DNA from 2 places in the Georgenia alba genome. Region 1 is predicted to be linked to the other one. Evidence: riboswitches for the same ligand, from Rfam matches in the RefSeq annotation. Region 1 holds a riboswitch; the other holds the start of a gene.

Region 1 (7,416 bases):
TGGCCGGTGCGGCCGAGCAGGTGCGGGCGCACCGGCTCGGGCTGCGCCGGCTGGTGCTGACCGAAACGGCGCTCAACCCGCAGCGGATCACCACCCGGTGGACCGGCGCCGAGGCGCTCACGCTGGCGACCTCGCCCTACCCGAGCACCGACGCCCTGGTGGCCGACGTCCAGCTCGCCGCGGTCACGGCGCTGGTGGACGAGTGGGTCGGCGGTCACGGTCAGCCGTGGGACGCCGACGCCTACCGGGAGCTGCTCGGGCACGTCCGCGGGCTGCTCGAGGAGCGGGTGCACCAGGTGATCCGGCAGGTGGTGGCCACGCTCGAGGTGCGGCGGGAGCTGGACGCCACGATCAAGGACGCGACGTCCATGCACCTGCTCAACACCCTCACCGACGTCAAGGACCAGGTCGCCCGGCTCGTGCGTCCGGAGTTCGTCTCCGAGACCCCCGCGGAGAAGCTCGTGCATCTGCCGCGATACCTGCGGGCGGCACAGCGGCGGATCGAACGGGCGCAGCAGAACGTGCACCAGGACGCGAATCTCGCGTGGACGGTCGGCGAGCTCGAGGACGCCTACCGGGCCGAGGCCGAGGCGTCCGAGCGACTCGCGCCGGACCCGGCGCGGGACGCGGCCGTCGAGGAGGTGCGGTGGATGCTCGAGGAGCTGCGCGTCTCGTTCTTCGCCCAGCAGCTCGGGACACCGATCAAGGTCTCGGAGAAGCGCATCCGCAAGGCCCTCGCGGCGCTCTGACGCGGCGCGTCAGACCGGCCAGGTCTCCCCGCGGTACGCGGCGTCCCAGAACATCCACTCGTACTGCATGCCGCGGCGGAAGGCGGCGTGCATCCGCTCCCTGGTGCGCTCGTCGGCCGCCGCCGCGAGGCCGTCCACCAGATCGCGCGCCGTCGCCGTCGTGGCCGCGAACTCCGGGTCGCCGTAGGTGCCGATCCAGTCGGCGTACGGGTGGCCCTCGAGCGGGCCGAGCCGCGCCGCAAGCCGCGTGCCGACGTCGTCGTAGACCCAGAAGCAGGGCAGCACGGCGGCGGCTAGCACCGGGTGCGAGCCCCCGCCGGCCAGTCCCAGCAGGTAGGAGGTGTAGGCGGTGGTCGTCGGGGACGGTTCGGCGCTGGCGAGGTCGTCCACGTGCGCGGCGTGCAGCTCACGCTCGACCTCCACGGTCTGCGCGGCCGCGGTGGACCAGAAGATCAGCTCCTCGGCGGTGCCGGCCTGCCGGGCGCAGGCCGCGAGCGCCCGGCCGTACTCGGCGAGGTACAGGGCGTCCTGCGCGAGGTACTGCCGGAAGGTGGCGCGCGGCAGGGTGCCGTCCTCGAGCTCGCGCAGGAACGGCAGAGCGTCGACGGCCTCCCGGACGCCGGCGGCACGCTGCCACGCCTCGGCCGTGAACACTCCGGCGGTCATGACTGCCTCCAGACGTCGTAGAAGTGGTGCACCGGGCCGGGTCCGCGGCCGACGTCGAGGTCGTCCGCGGCGCGCAGGGCCCCGGTCAGCCAGGTCTTCGCGGCGGCTGCCGCATCCGCCCAGGTCGCCGACCGCGGCACGAGCGCGGCGATCGCCGAGGACAGCGAGCAGCCGGTGCCGTGGGTGTTGTCGGTCGCGACGCGGGGCTGGCGCAGGACCTGCTCGCCGTCGCCGTCCAGCCACAGGTCGGTGGCGTCATCACCGGCGAGGTGACCGCCCTTGAGCATGACCCGGGGGACGCCGAGGTCCCGCAGCGCACGGGCCTGGGAACGCATCCCCTCGACGTCCACCGCCTCCGCCGCATCGAGCAGCACGGCGGCCTCGGCGAGGTTGGGGGTGACGAGCGAGACGTGCGGGAGCATCGTGCGGACGGACTCGACGGCGTCGTCGTCGAGCAGGCGCGATCCCGCGGTGGAGACCATGACCGGGTCGAGCACCACGGGGCTCTGCGGTGCCCGCTCGCGCAGGAAGCCGGTGACGGCGCGGACGGTGTCCGCGCCGGAGAGCATCCCGATCTTGACGGCGTCCACCGCGACGTCGTCCCACAGCGTGTCGAGCTGCTCCCGCACGAACGCCGGCGGCACCGCGTGCACACCGGTCACGCCCTGGGTGGACTGCGCCGTCAGCGCCGTCAGCACGGCGGCGCCGTAGGCACCGAGCGCCGAGAAGGTCTTCAGGTCGGCCTGGATGCCTGCGCCGCCGGACGGGTCGGAGCCGGCGATCGTCAGGGCGACGGGCGGCCGGGTCACGAGCCGTCCCCCCAGGCCCGGCGCAGCTCGGCGGCCGCGGCACACGGGTCGGATGCCGCGCAGATCGCGCTGACGACGGCGATCCCGGCCAGGCCACGCCCCCGCAGCCGGGGGGCTCGTGCCACGTCGATGCCGCCGATTGCCACGCAGGGCCACGGGCTGACGACCGTCACCTCGGCGACGCCGTCCGGGCCGAGCGGGTCGGCGTGGCCGGGCTTCGTGGCCGTCGCCCACATCGGGCCGACGCCGAGGTAGTCGAGCACTCCCGGGTCCAGGTCGATCGCGGTCCGGACCTGCTGGGGCGTGGAGACCGACAGCCCGAGCAACCGGTCCGGCCCGAGTGCCGAGCGTGCGTCGGCGGCCGGCACGTCCCGCTGGCCGACGTGCGCACCGTCGGCCCCGATCTGCTCCACCAGGTGCACCCGGTCGTCGACGATCAGCGGGACCCCGGTGCCGGCCAGCACCTCCCGGACCTGTCGGCCGAGCGCGACGAACTCCTCGTCGGTGAGGTCGTGGTCGCGCAGCTGGACCACGCTCACCCCGCCCGCGACGGCGGCCTCGACCGTGGCGGGCACCCCGCGGGCACCGCACATCCCGGTGTCGGTGACGAGGTAGACGGACAGGTCCAGCGGCGCGCGGCCGGGCCGGGCCGGGGTGCTCACGAGAGCCGGACCCGGTCGGCGAGCTGCGCAGGCTCGAGCGCGGCCAGCTCGTCCAGCAGGGCGACGGCGAAGCTGCCCGGGCCGCGGGCCGCGGTCGCCGCGGCGTCGGCGGCGACGGTGTACAGCGCGGTCGCGGCGGCGGCCGCGACCAGGGCGTCGTCCGTGACGGCGGTGCAGGCGGCCATGAGTGCGCCCAGGGCGCAGCCGGCGCCGGTGACCTTGGTCAGCAGGACGTCGCCGTTCGCGACGCGGATCAGCCGGTCGCCGTCGGTGAGGTGGTCGACGGCGCCGCTGACGGCGACGACGCAACCGTGCCGCCTGGCGAGCGCCTCCGCGGCGGGCAGGGCGTCCTCGGCGGTGTCGACGCTCTCGACCCCGCGGCCGCCCCGGCCGCCGTCGAGGGCGAGGATCTCCGAGGCGTTGCCGCGCACGACGGCGGGGGCCGCGATCTGCAGCAGCTCCTGCGCCACGCCGGTGCGCCAGGGCAGCGCGCCGGCCGCCACCGGGTCCAGCACCCAGGGTGTTCCGGCGTCCGTGGCCCCGGCGACCGCCTCGCGCATGGCCGCGACGGTGTCCTCCTGGGGCGTACCGAGGTTGACCAGCACGGCGCCGGCCCCACCGGCCAGCGCCCGGGCCTCGTGGGTGTTGTCGACCATCGCGGGGCTGGCCCCCGCGGCGAGGAGCGTGTTGGCGGTCCACTGCGCCACGACGACGTTGGTCAGGCACTGCACGAGCGGCCCCCGCGTCCGCAGCTCCGCGACCGTCGTCGCGAGGCGGTCGGCGGTGACGGCCGCGCCGGCGGCGGTGGCTGCACCCAAGGCGACGTCCCTTCGCTAGTACGAACTAGATCAGGTTCAACGGGTGTGCTCTCAGCCGTGCGTGCACGGCACCCCGCGTCGTCCGTCACTGTACCTCCGGTCCGGCGCTCCGGGCGCCCGTGGCAGGATCGGCCCGGACTGACCGTGGACACCTCGTCTCAGATGACGAGAGCGCCACGACGGGATCGCGCGCGTGGCCGCCCCGGCTGGGAACGTCGGACGAGCCAGATCGGCGCACCCGTCGACGGACGAGAGAACCCGGAGGACCCTCGGCCCCATGACCGGACCCGCCACGCTGTGGACGCCACCGGAGTCGGCGTTCACCGACTCCGCGATGGCACGTTTCGCCCACGCCCAGGGTCTCGACCCACGGCGGTACGACGAGCTCCACGCCTGGTCCGTCACCGACCGGTCCGCGTTCTGGTCGGCACTGTGGGACTTCACCGGCGTCCTCGGCGAGCAGGGGGACGTCGTGGAGCAGGCGCCGGACCCGGCCGCCCTCGGCGGCCCCGACGAGCTGCCCTCGCTGCGGCACGGCCACATGTTCGGCACCCGGTTCTTCCCGCGCGGCCGCCTGAACGTCACCGAGAACCTGCTGCGCGGCGATGGCGACCGGCTCGCCGTGGTCGCCGCCGACGAGACCGGCGTCCGCGGCCGCCTCACGCTCGCGGAGCTGCGCGGCCGGGTCGCCGCCGTCCAGGCGGGGCTGCGGGACCGCGGGGTCCGCCGCGGCTCCGTCGTCGCCGGGATCATGCCGAACGACGTCGACAACCTCGTCACCATGCTCGCCACGCTCTCGCTCGGCGCGGCCTGGGCCGGCTGCTCGCCGGACTTCGGCGTCCCCGGGCTGGTGGACCGGATCGGGCAGGTGCATCCCGCCGTCGTCGTCGCCGCCGAGAGCTACGTCTACAACGGCCGCACGTTCGACGTGCGAGGGAAGGCCGAGGAGGTCCTCGACCGACTCGGCCACCCCACCGAGCTGGTGCTCACCCGCTCGGCCGCGTGGGAGTCCGACTTCACCGGCCGAGCCGGCGCGGACGGCCAGCCCACGTTCGAGCGCCACCCCTTCGACACGCCCGGCCTCATCATGTTCACCTCCGGCACCACCGGGCTGCCGAAGGCGATCGTGCACAGCGCGGGTGGGGTGCTCCTGCAGCACCTCAAGGAGCACGTGCTGCACGGCGACGTCCGGCCCGGCGACGTGCACTCGTGGTTCACCTCCACCGGCTGGATGATGTACGCCTGGCTCGTCTCGGCGCTGGCCGCGGAGGCCACCGTCGTCCTCCTCGACGGCAGCCCCACCCCGAAGCGGGACGGGACGCCGGATCACGGCCACCTGTGGCGGATCGCCGAGCAGGCGCGGATCACGCACTTCGGCACGTCCCCCGCCTACCTCAGCGGGCTCATGGCCGCCGGCCACCACCCTGCCGAGCACCACGACCTGTCCGCCCTGCGCTCGGTGCTCTCCGCCGGCGCACCGGTCAGCCCGGAGCAGTACGACTGGCTCTACACCCACGTCAAGCAGGACATGGTCTTCGCCTCGATCAGCGGTGGGACGGAGATCCACGGCTGCTTCCAGCTCGGCTCACCCGTCCACCCCGTCCGGCGCGGCGAGATCACCTGCCTGGCGCTCGGGCACGCCATGGCCGTCCTGGACGAACGCGGCGCACCGGTGGTCGGGGTCAAGGGCGAGCTGGTGTGCACCGAGCCGTTCCCGTCCATGCCGCTGACGTTCCTCGGCGAGGAGGGCCTGCGGCGCTACCACGACACGTACTTCGCGGAGCGGCCCGACCTCTGGACCCACGGCGACCTCGCCGAGCTGACCCCCCGGCGCTCCGTCGTGATCTACGGCCGCAGCGACACCACCCTCAAGCCGCAAGGCGTGCGGATCGGGACGGCCGAGATCTACCGCGTGGTCGACGCCCGAGCCGAGATCGCCGACGCCGTCGTGTTCGGGCACTCCTGCGGCACCGACGAGGACGTGGTGCTGTGCGTCGTCCCGGCCGCGGGCTCCGCGCTGACCGCGGACCTCGCGGCGAGCCTGCGCACCGACATCCGTACCCAGGCCTCGCCCCGGCACGTCCCGGCGCACGTCTTCGCCGTCCCGGCGGTGCCGGTCACCCACAACGGCAAGAAGGCCGAGGGCGCGGCACGGGCGGCGGCCGCCGGCCTGCCGGTGAGGAACCGGGCCTCGCTCGCCAACCCCGAGTGCCTCGCGGCGTACGAGGCGCTCTTCGCGGCGACGCCTGCGGAGGCCACCCCATGACCCGTGCGGTCGGAGCCTCGCGAGCCGCGATCGTGGGCGTCGGCGAGCTGACACCGGTGCGCCGCACCGAGGGCGCCACCACGATGGGCCTGCTCGCGCGCGCGGCGCGGGCCGCCCTGGACGACGCCGGGCTGGAGCCGTCCGACGTCGACGGCCTCCTCGTCGCACCGCAGGTGGGCGAGACCCCGCAGCACGTCCCGGCCACGGTGGCCGAGTACCTGGGCCTGCAGCCCCGGATGGCAGACGTCGTCGACCTCGGCGGCGCCACCGGCCCCGGGATGATCTGGCGGGCCGGTGCCGCCGTCGACGCCGGCATGGCCGACGTCGTCCTGTGCCTGGTCGGCAACCACCGCAACCCCAAGCCGCTGCGCTCGCCCAACCGCAACCCGATCCGGGAGCTCGACGTGCCGCACGGTGCCTCGGGCGCCAACACCTCCTACGCGTTCCTGAAGTCCGCCCACATGGCGGCCTACGGCACCACCGACGAGGACTTCGCGCAGATCGCGGCGGTCTCCCGCGCGCACGCCCAGCTGAATCCGGCGGCGATCTTCCACGGCCGGCCGGCCACCCTCCGGGACGTGCTGGACTCGCCGTACGTGGCTGAGCCGCTGCACCTGCTCGAGATCGTCATGCCGGTGGCCGGCGCGACGGCGGTCGTGGTGGTGAGTCCCGAGCGCGCGACCGGATGGCCCGGCCCGCGCCGCCCCGTGCACCTGCTCGGCGCCGGCGAGAAGGTCAGCCACCGGGCCATGAGCTTCTCCCCGTCGCTGACCTCGGGGCCGTTGCGGCCCGCGATCGCCCAGGCCTACGCGCAGGCGGGAGTCGGGCCGGCGGACCTCGACGTGCTGTCCCTCTACGACTGCTACACGGTGGTCACCGCGCTCACCCTGGAGGACGCCGGGATCTGCCCGCCCGGCCGGTTCGCGGACTTCTTCCGCGACCGGGACGTCTCGCACGCCGGCGAGGTCGCCTACAACCCGCACGGCGGCCAGCTCGGCTGCGGCCAGGCCGACCTCGCCGGCGGCATGAGCCACGCCATCGAGGCCGTCCACCAGCTCCGCGGCACCGCGCACGGCCGCCAGCACCACGGCCGCGCCGACGCCGGCCCGCGCACCGCACTGGTCACCGGGAACGGAGCCACCCTCAGCGAGGCCGTTGCCCTGGTACTCGGCGCGGAGGAGACACGATGACGCAGCCGCAGGACCCTGCCCGCGACGCGGTCGCCGAGCGCGCGACGCTGCTCGCCGGACTCGACGTCCCCGGCCCCACGCCCACCGCCGAGTCCCGCCGCTTCTGGGACGCGCTGGCCCAAGGACGGTTCGAGCTGCCGTACTGCCCCGCCTGCGAGCGCTGGTTCTTCTACCCGCGTGCGGTCTGCCCGACCTGCTGGCGCGAGCAGTGGGGCTGGCGGGCCGCCTCCGGTCGCGGCACCGTCGCGGCCTGGTC
Region 2 (7,416 bases), 540 kb from region 1:
CGCCCTCGAAGAAGTCGCCTAGGAGCACCGCATGAGCACGCAGCTCACCGCCGACCGGCCCGCCACCTCCACCGCCCAGCCGTGGGCGCTCGGCGCGCCGCGGCCCAGCTACCAGCTGCGCAACGTCCGAGCCGTGCTGCCGGACCGCATCCTCGAGAACGCGACCCTCACCGTGCGGGACGGCCGGATCCAGGACGTCACCGCCGGCGGCGGCTCGGCGGTGGGAGCCCCGGGCGCCGGTCCGGTGGTCGACGGCCAGAACCTGCTGCTCGTCCCCGGCTTCGTGGACGTGCACAGCGACGCGCTCGAGAACGAGCGGACACCGCGCCCCGGTGCGGAGGTGCCCATCGAGTTCGCCCTGGCCTCGTTCGAGGGACGTGTGGCCGGCGCCGGGACGACGACGATGTTCCACGGCGCCGCGTTCCAGCACAAGAACACCCGCGGGGTGCCGCGCAGCGCGGAGCGCGCCCTGGACGTGTGCCGCGTCGCCGACACCACACCCTCCTACCGCGTCGACCACCGCGTGCTGCACCGGCTCGACGTGCTGTCCGCCGACGGCGCCGAGGTCCTCCGGCGCCGCGTCTCGGGCCTGGAGGACGGCGCACCAGCGCCCCTGGTCTCCCACGAGGACCACACGCCCGGCCAGGGGCAGTACGCCGACCCGGCCGGGCTGCGCCGGTTCATGATCGAGCGGGACGGACTGACCGGTGAGGAGGCGGACGCCCGCATCGCGCAGCGGGTGGAGGAGGCCGCCGACCTCGCCGCCGTGCGGGAGGCCAACCTGGCGTGGCTGTCCGACCTCGCCACCGCCGGCCGTGTCCGGCTCATGGGCCACGACCCGGACTCCCCGGAGGAGATCGACGCGCTCGTCGCACGCGGCGGCGCCGTCGCCGAGTTCCCGACCACCGTGCCCGCAGCACGCCGTGCCCGGGAACGTGACCTCGTCGTCGTCGCCGGCGCGCCGAACGTGCTGCGCGGCGGGTCCCACTCGGGGAACGTCTCGGCCCGTGAGCTGGTCTCGCTCGGCCTGGTGGACGCCCTTGCGTCGGACTACCTCCCGACGGCGCTGCTGGCCTCCGCGGCCCTCCTCGCCGCGGAGCGGGTCGTCGACCTGCCCCGCGCCGTCGGGCTCATCACCTCCGGCCCGGCCCGCGTGGCCGGGCTGCCGGACCGCGGCGTCATCGCGGCGGGGATGCGGGCAGATCTCGCGCTCGTCGACGACGGCCGGGGCACATGGCCCTACGCCGTCGCCACGCTGCGCGCCGAGGCGGTGTCGTGAGCGACACTGGCCCGGTGACCACCGAGCAGCGATCGGCAGCCGGCGGCCGGGTGCCCTTCCGGGCGCCGGAGCCGCGCGTGCCGGACACCGTCTCCGACGTGCTCGCTGACGCCTGCCGTGCCGCCGTCACCGGCGTGAACCGCGCGTGGGACACCTGGGACCGGGCCGGCCTGGTGCAGACGGTGCGCACCGGCGCCGACGGCACGCCGACGTACCGGATCGACGAGATCGTCGAGGACGCCATCGCCGCGACCGCCGCGGCGCACGGGGTCAACCTGCTCAGCGAGGAGCTCGGCCTGGTCGACCGCGGCAGCGGCGTCACGATGGTCGTCGACCCGCTCGACGGCTCCGCCAACGCCGCCGCCGGTGTCCCGCTGTCGTGCTTCTCCGGAGCGCTATACGTGGACGGCGAGCTCGCCGAGGGTCTCATCTGCTGGCTCGAGCAGGGCCACTGCGTCGCCGCCCGGGCCGGTGAACCGGTGCCGTACCGCACCTCGGGCGCCACGGCGCTGACCGGGGCCGCGGTCAGCATGCTGCGACCCAAGCGGCACGCCGGCGGGGACTCCACCGACGCGTGGCTGCGGGTCGCCGGCCGTGCCGAGCGGGTCCGGATCCTCTCCTCCAGCTGCCTGGAGTCGCTCCTGGTCGCCGAGGGCAGCATCGACGCCTTCGCCGACCCGGGCTCGCGCACCCACCGGCTCGTGGACCTCGCCGCCGCGGCGCTCATCGTGCCGGCCGCCGGGGGCGCCGTCGTCGACGTCCACGGCAGCCCGCTCGAGCTGGACACCGACCTCACCCGCCGCTGGTCCGGCGTCGTCGCCGCCACGCCACAGCTCGCCGAGGAGCTGGTGGAGGCCATCGCCTCGTCGCCGCGGTGACGGACTGAGAGCGGATCTCTTCACTGGGGCTCGCCCGGTGCTAGGGTCACGAGCGACGACAGGGGAGCGCCACGGGCGCTGAGAGTGCGGAGCACCGCAGACCCTCGAACCTGCACCGGTTAGCACCGGCGAAGGGAGTCGGGACGTCTCTCCCTGCGAGCCCGCTCGCAGGCCCTCCTGCACGACGGGAGGACGACCATGCGCACCACGACGCGCACCAGGACACACACCAGGACACGGTGCGCGGCAAACGCTGCCACGGCCGTCATCGCCACCGCGGCGCTCACGGCCTGCACCCTCACCGGAGGCTCGGACGACGACGCCGGCCCGGGCGGCGGTGACGGCGCGGCCGGCGGCACCGTCACGGTCGTCACCCACGACTCCTTCGCCCTGAGCGAGGACCTGCTGACCGCCTTCGAGGAGGACACCGGCTACACCCTCGAGACCCTCGCGCCGGGAGACGCCGGCGCGCTCGTCAACCAGCTCGTTCTCACCGCGGACGCCCCTCTCGGTGACGTGGTGTACGGCATCGACAACGCCTACGCGACGCGTGCCGTCGACGCCGGCGTCCTCGACCCCTACACGCCCGACGGGCAGCCGGCCTCCGCGGACGCGGTCGACCTCGGCGAGGAGCTCACCCCGGTGGACAAGGGGGACGTGTGCCTCAACGTCGACCACCGGTGGTTCGCCGAGCACGACCTCGCCGAGCCGACCACCCTCGAGGACCTGACCGACCCTGCCTACCGCGACCTGACCGTCGTGACCGACCCGGCGGCCTCCTCGCCCGGGCTGTCGTTCCTCCTGGCCACCGTCGGTGCGTTCGGCGAGGACGGCTGGCAGGACTACTGGCGCGACCTCACCGCGAACGGGCTGGCGGTGTCCGACTCCTGGTCTGACGCCTACTACGTCGACTTCTCCGGCTCCGAGGGCGCCGGGCCCCGGCCCATCGTCCTGTCCTATGCCTCCTCGCCCGCCGCGGAGGTGCCCGACGGGGGCGGCGAGCCTCGCACCGGGGCGCTGCTGGAGACCTGCTACCGGCAGGTGGAGCACGCCGGCGTCCTGGCCGGCGCGCAGAACGTCGACGGAGCCCGCGCCTTCGTCGACTTCCTGCTCTCGCCCGAGGTCCAGGCGGACATCCCGGGCCAGATGTACATGTACCCGGTTGACGACTCGGTGGACCTGCCCGAGGCCTGGGAGCGGCACGCGCCGCCGGCCGAGGAGCCGTTCGCCGTCGACCCGGAGACCGTCGACGCCCACCGTCAGGACTGGCTCGCCGCGTGGCGGGAGATCGTGGTCGGCTGATGGCCGCCGCAGCCGCTCCGGCAACGTCCGGGGCTCCCCACGGGCGGACGCCCGGACGCTGGCCGGCAAGGCTCGCGTGGGCGCTCGCCGCGGGGGTCCCGCTGGTCTTCCTCGGCACGTTCTTCGCCTGGCCCGTGCTGACCCTGCTCGGACGCGGCCTCCTGCCCGACGGCGCGCTGGACCCGCACGGGTTCGCCGAGATCCTTACCCGGTCGCGCACCTGGCGGGTGGTCGGGCTGACCCTCGCCCAGTCGGCCGTGGGCACCGGTGTCGCCCTGCTGCTCGGGATCCCCGGCGCGTACGTCCTCTACCGCTGCCGATTCCGGGGACGAGGCCTGCTGCGGGCGGTGGTGACCGTGCCGTTCGTGCTGCCGACCGTCGTCGTCGGCGTCGCGTTCCGGGCGTTGCTCGCCGAGGGCGGCCCGCTCGGCTTCCTGCGGCTGGACGGGACCTTCGCCGCCATCGTGCTGGCGCTGGTGTTCTTCAACTACGCGGTGGTGGTGCGCACCGTGGGCGGGATGTGGGCCCGGCTGGACCCACGAGCCGTCCAGGCGGCCCGGGCGCTCGGTGCGAGTCCGGTGCGCGCGTTCCGCACCGTCACCCTGCCGGCGCTCGGTCCCGCGATCGCCTCGGCGGCCTCGGTCGTGTTCCTCTTCTGCGCGACGGCGTTCGGCGTCGTCATGGTCCTCGGCGGCCTCGACTACGGCACGGTCGAGACCGAGATCTGGGTGCAGACCACCCAGTTCCTGGACCTGCGCGCCGCCGCCGTGCTGTCGGTGCTCCAGGTGGGGGTGGTGGCCGCCGCGCTCGCGGTCGCGGCCGCCGGGCGCCGCCGGCAGGAACGGGCCCTGCGGCTGCGCCTGGACGCGGCCGCCGAGCAGCCGCTGCGCCTCGTGACCCGCGGCCTGCGCACGCTCCGGCCGGGACCGGACCTGGTGCCGGCCACGCTCACCGCCGTCGTGGTCCTCGGCCTCCTGGTCACCCCGCTCGCCGGACTGGTGGTGCGGTCCTTCCGGACGTCGGAGGGCTGGACGCTGGAGAACTACGTCAACCTCGGCTCCACCGGCGGGCCGAACGCGCTCACCGTCACCGTGTGGGAGGCGACCGCGAACTCGCTACGGGCCGCCGTCGACGCCACGGTCCTCGCCGTCGTGGTCGGCTGCCTCGTGGCGCTGGTCGTCTCCCGCCGGCCGCGCGGCCGGGCGGCCCGCCGCGCCGCGGGACTGCTCGACGGCGTCTTCATGCTGCCCCTTGGCGTCTCGGCGGTCACCGTCGGCTTCGGCTTCCTCATCACGCTCGACTCCCCGCCGCTGGACCTGCGGACCTCGCCGGTGCTCGTGCCGATCGCCCAGGCGGTCGTGGCGATCCCGCTGGTGGTGCGCAGCGTGCTGCCGGTGCTGCGCGCCGTCGACCCGCGCCTGCGGCAGGCGGCCGCGGCGCTCGGTGCGGCACCGGCACGCGTCCTCGCCACGGTCGACGGACCCTTCCTGCTGCGCGGGCTCGGGCTGGCGGTCGGGTTCGCGTTCGCGGTGTCGTTGGGGGAGTTCGGAGCGACGTCGTTCCTCGCCCGGCCCGACCGGCCCACACTGCCGGTGGTGATCTTCCGCCTCATCGGGCGCCCCGGCGCGGAGAACTACGGCATGGCACTCGCGGCCGCCGTGGTGCTGGCGGCCCTGACGGCCACCGTCATGGGGCTCGCCGAACGGATGCGGACCAAGGAGGCGACCGGATGGTGACCGACGGGCTGACCGTGCGCGGCCTGACCGTCCGCTACGGCGGCACGACCGCGGTGGCCGGCGTGGACCTGGACGTCCAGGCGGGTGAGGTGGTCGCCCTGCTCGGGCCTTCCGGCTCGGGCAAGTCCTCGCTGCTGCGGGCGATCGCGGGGCTCGAGCCGCCGCCCGGGGGAACGGTGCGCTGGAACGGGACCGACGTGACGGACCTGCCCGTGCACCGCCGCGGCTTCGGCCTGCTCTTCCAGGACGGCCAGCTCTTCCCGCATCGGTCCGTCGCCGGGAACGTCGGCTACGGGCTGACCGGGCGGCCGCGGGACGAGCGGGCGTCCCGGGTGGCCGAGCTGCTCGGTCTGGTCGGCCTGGAGGGCTACGAGCGCCGGGCGATCACCAGCCTGTCGGGTGGCCAGGCGCAGCGGGTGGCGCTCGCGCGGTCGCTGGCGCCGGCGCCGCGGCTGCTCCTGCTCGACGAGCCGCTCTCGGCGCTGGACCGCGGCCTGCGTGAGCGCCTCACCGGTGACCTGTGCCGGATCCTCCGGGCCACGGGCACGACCGCCCTGTACGTGACCCATGACCACGACGAGGCCTTCACGGTCGCGGACCGTGTCGCCGTCCTCATCGACGGGCGCCTCGTCCAGGTGGAGAGGCCGGCCCAGATCTGGCGTGCGCCGGCCGGTCGGGAGGTGGCCGCGTTCCTCGGCTACGGACCGTTCCTGCCCGCCGAGCTCGACGGCGCGAGCGCCCGGACCGTCCTCGGTGAGGTGCCCGCGGATCGCGCCCTGGCGCCGGGCAGCGGCGTCCTCGTCGGCCTCGGGCCGGAGGCGCTGCGGGTCGCGCGGGAGGGGATGATGCTGCCGGTGGTCGCCACCCGGTTCGTGCGCGGCCGGACCGAGGTCGACGTCTGCCTCCCGGACGGACAGGTCGCGACCGCCGTCGCGCCGGGCGGGTGCGAACCGGCCGAGCGGGTGGGGATCCGGCTCCAGGGGGCGGGGACGGTCGTCGTCCCCGCCTGACCGGCGCCTCCTGAGGAGAGCCCGTCCTGCTCGAGTCAGTCGAGCACGTCCGCCAGGGACGCGGCCGGCGAGGGGATGCGCGGGTCCGGCTCGGGCATGATCGACCGGTGCCCTCCTTCGCCACCAAACCCACCCTGACAGGCGAGCGCGTCGTCCTCCGGCCCTTCGTCCCGGAGGACGTCGACCGCATCGCGGTGATTCTCGCCGACCCCGACGTCCAACGCCTGACCGGCTCGGTCCACTCCACCGCGGAGGCGCACGCGGCCAGCCCCGAGCCGGACGCCAGGGTGCGCGACTGGTACTCCACCCGGAACGAGCAGGAGGACCGCCTGGATCTCGCGGTCGTCGACAAGGTCGCCGGCACCTGCGTGGGAGAGGTGGTGCTCAACGACTGGGACGCCGGGAACCAGTCCTGCGGTTTCCGCATCCTCCTCGGACCGGAGGGGCAGAACAGGGGCTTCGGGACGGAGGCCACTCGCCTGATCCTCGGGTACGCGTTCCGGACGCTCGGCCTGCACCGGGTAGCCCTCGAGGTCTACGCGTTCAATCCGCGGGCGCAACGGGTCTACGAGAAGGCCGGCTTCGTGGTCGAGGGCGTGGCGAGGGACGCTCTGCGCTTCGACGACGAGTGGGTCGACGCGGTCACGATGGCCGCGCTCGCGCCCGAGTGGCTGGCCGCTCACGCCGCGTCGGCGTAGGTCTCCACGACGGCGACGTCGAGCGGGAACTCGATCGGGAAGTCGCCGAAGAGCAGGCGTCCGGCGGCGGCCGCCGCGGCGCGGACCGCCTCGGCGACCTCCTCGGCCAGGTCCGCCGGGGTGTGCACGACCACCTCGTCGTGCAGGAAGAAGACCAGGTGCGGCCCGACGTCGGCGCCCGGCCCGGACCACGGGCCGCGGTTCGCCGCGAGGGCCCGCAGCCGCCCGCGCACATCGGCCAGCCAGCACAACGCCCACTCCGCCGCGGTGCCCTGGACGACGAAGTTCCTGGTGAAGCGGCCCCACTCACGCGCCAGCTGGCGGGCCCGGCGGACCTCCTCCGCGGCCGCGCCCTCGGCCGCGGCGCCGCGCTGCGCCTCCCGCCACGCCGGCGGGGGATCGGGTGAGCGGCGCCCCAGCCAGGTCCGGACGGTGCCGCCCTGCTCACCCGTGCGCGCCGCGGCCTCGACCACGCCGGTGGCCCGGGGGTAGGCCCGCAGCAGCCGCGGCATC

What was found. Region 1 has a riboswitch for thiamine pyrophosphate ahead of thiM (hydroxyethylthiazole kinase). Riboswitches for the same ligand answer to the same signal wherever they lie in the genome.
Region 2: another riboswitch for thiamine pyrophosphate. It lies ahead of ACFQQL_RS00240 (thiamine ABC transporter substrate-binding protein); the one in region 1 lies ahead of thiM (hydroxyethylthiazole kinase).

The regions. Positions count from the first base shown of each region.
Region 1 covers NZ_JBHTCQ010000001.1:591,134-598,549, reverse strand. The annotation lists gene hrpA (ATP-dependent RNA helicase HrpA) at 1-749, shown strand, start outside; gene ACFQQL_RS02885 (TenA family protein) at 759-1,415, opposite strand; gene thiD (bifunctional hydroxymethylpyrimidine kinase/phosphomethylpyrimidine kinase) at 1,412-2,224, opposite strand; gene thiE (thiamine phosphate synthase) at 2,221-2,886, opposite strand; gene thiM (hydroxyethylthiazole kinase) at 2,883-3,704, opposite strand; TPP riboswitch at 3,695-3,790, opposite strand; gene ACFQQL_RS02865 (acetoacetate--CoA ligase) at 3,982-5,970, shown strand; gene ACFQQL_RS02860 (thiolase family protein) at 5,967-7,160, shown strand; gene ACFQQL_RS02855 (Zn-ribbon domain-containing OB-fold protein) at 7,157-7,416, shown strand, end outside.
Region 2 covers NZ_JBHTCQ010000001.1:47,328-54,743, reverse strand. The annotation lists gene ACFQQL_RS00255 (ATP-binding cassette domain-containing protein) at 1-22, shown strand, start outside; gene ACFQQL_RS00250 (alpha-D-ribose 1-methylphosphonate 5-triphosphate diphosphatase) at 32-1,279, shown strand; gene ACFQQL_RS00245 (inositol monophosphatase family protein) at 1,294-2,157, shown strand; TPP riboswitch at 2,208-2,311, shown strand; gene ACFQQL_RS00240 (thiamine ABC transporter substrate-binding protein) at 2,356-3,459, shown strand; gene ACFQQL_RS00235 (ABC transporter permease) at 3,459-5,195, shown strand; gene ACFQQL_RS00230 (ABC transporter ATP-binding protein) at 5,189-6,205, shown strand; gene ACFQQL_RS00225 (GNAT family N-acetyltransferase) at 6,313-6,903, shown strand; gene ACFQQL_RS00220 (bifunctional 3'-5' exonuclease/DNA polymerase) at 6,885-7,416, opposite strand, start outside.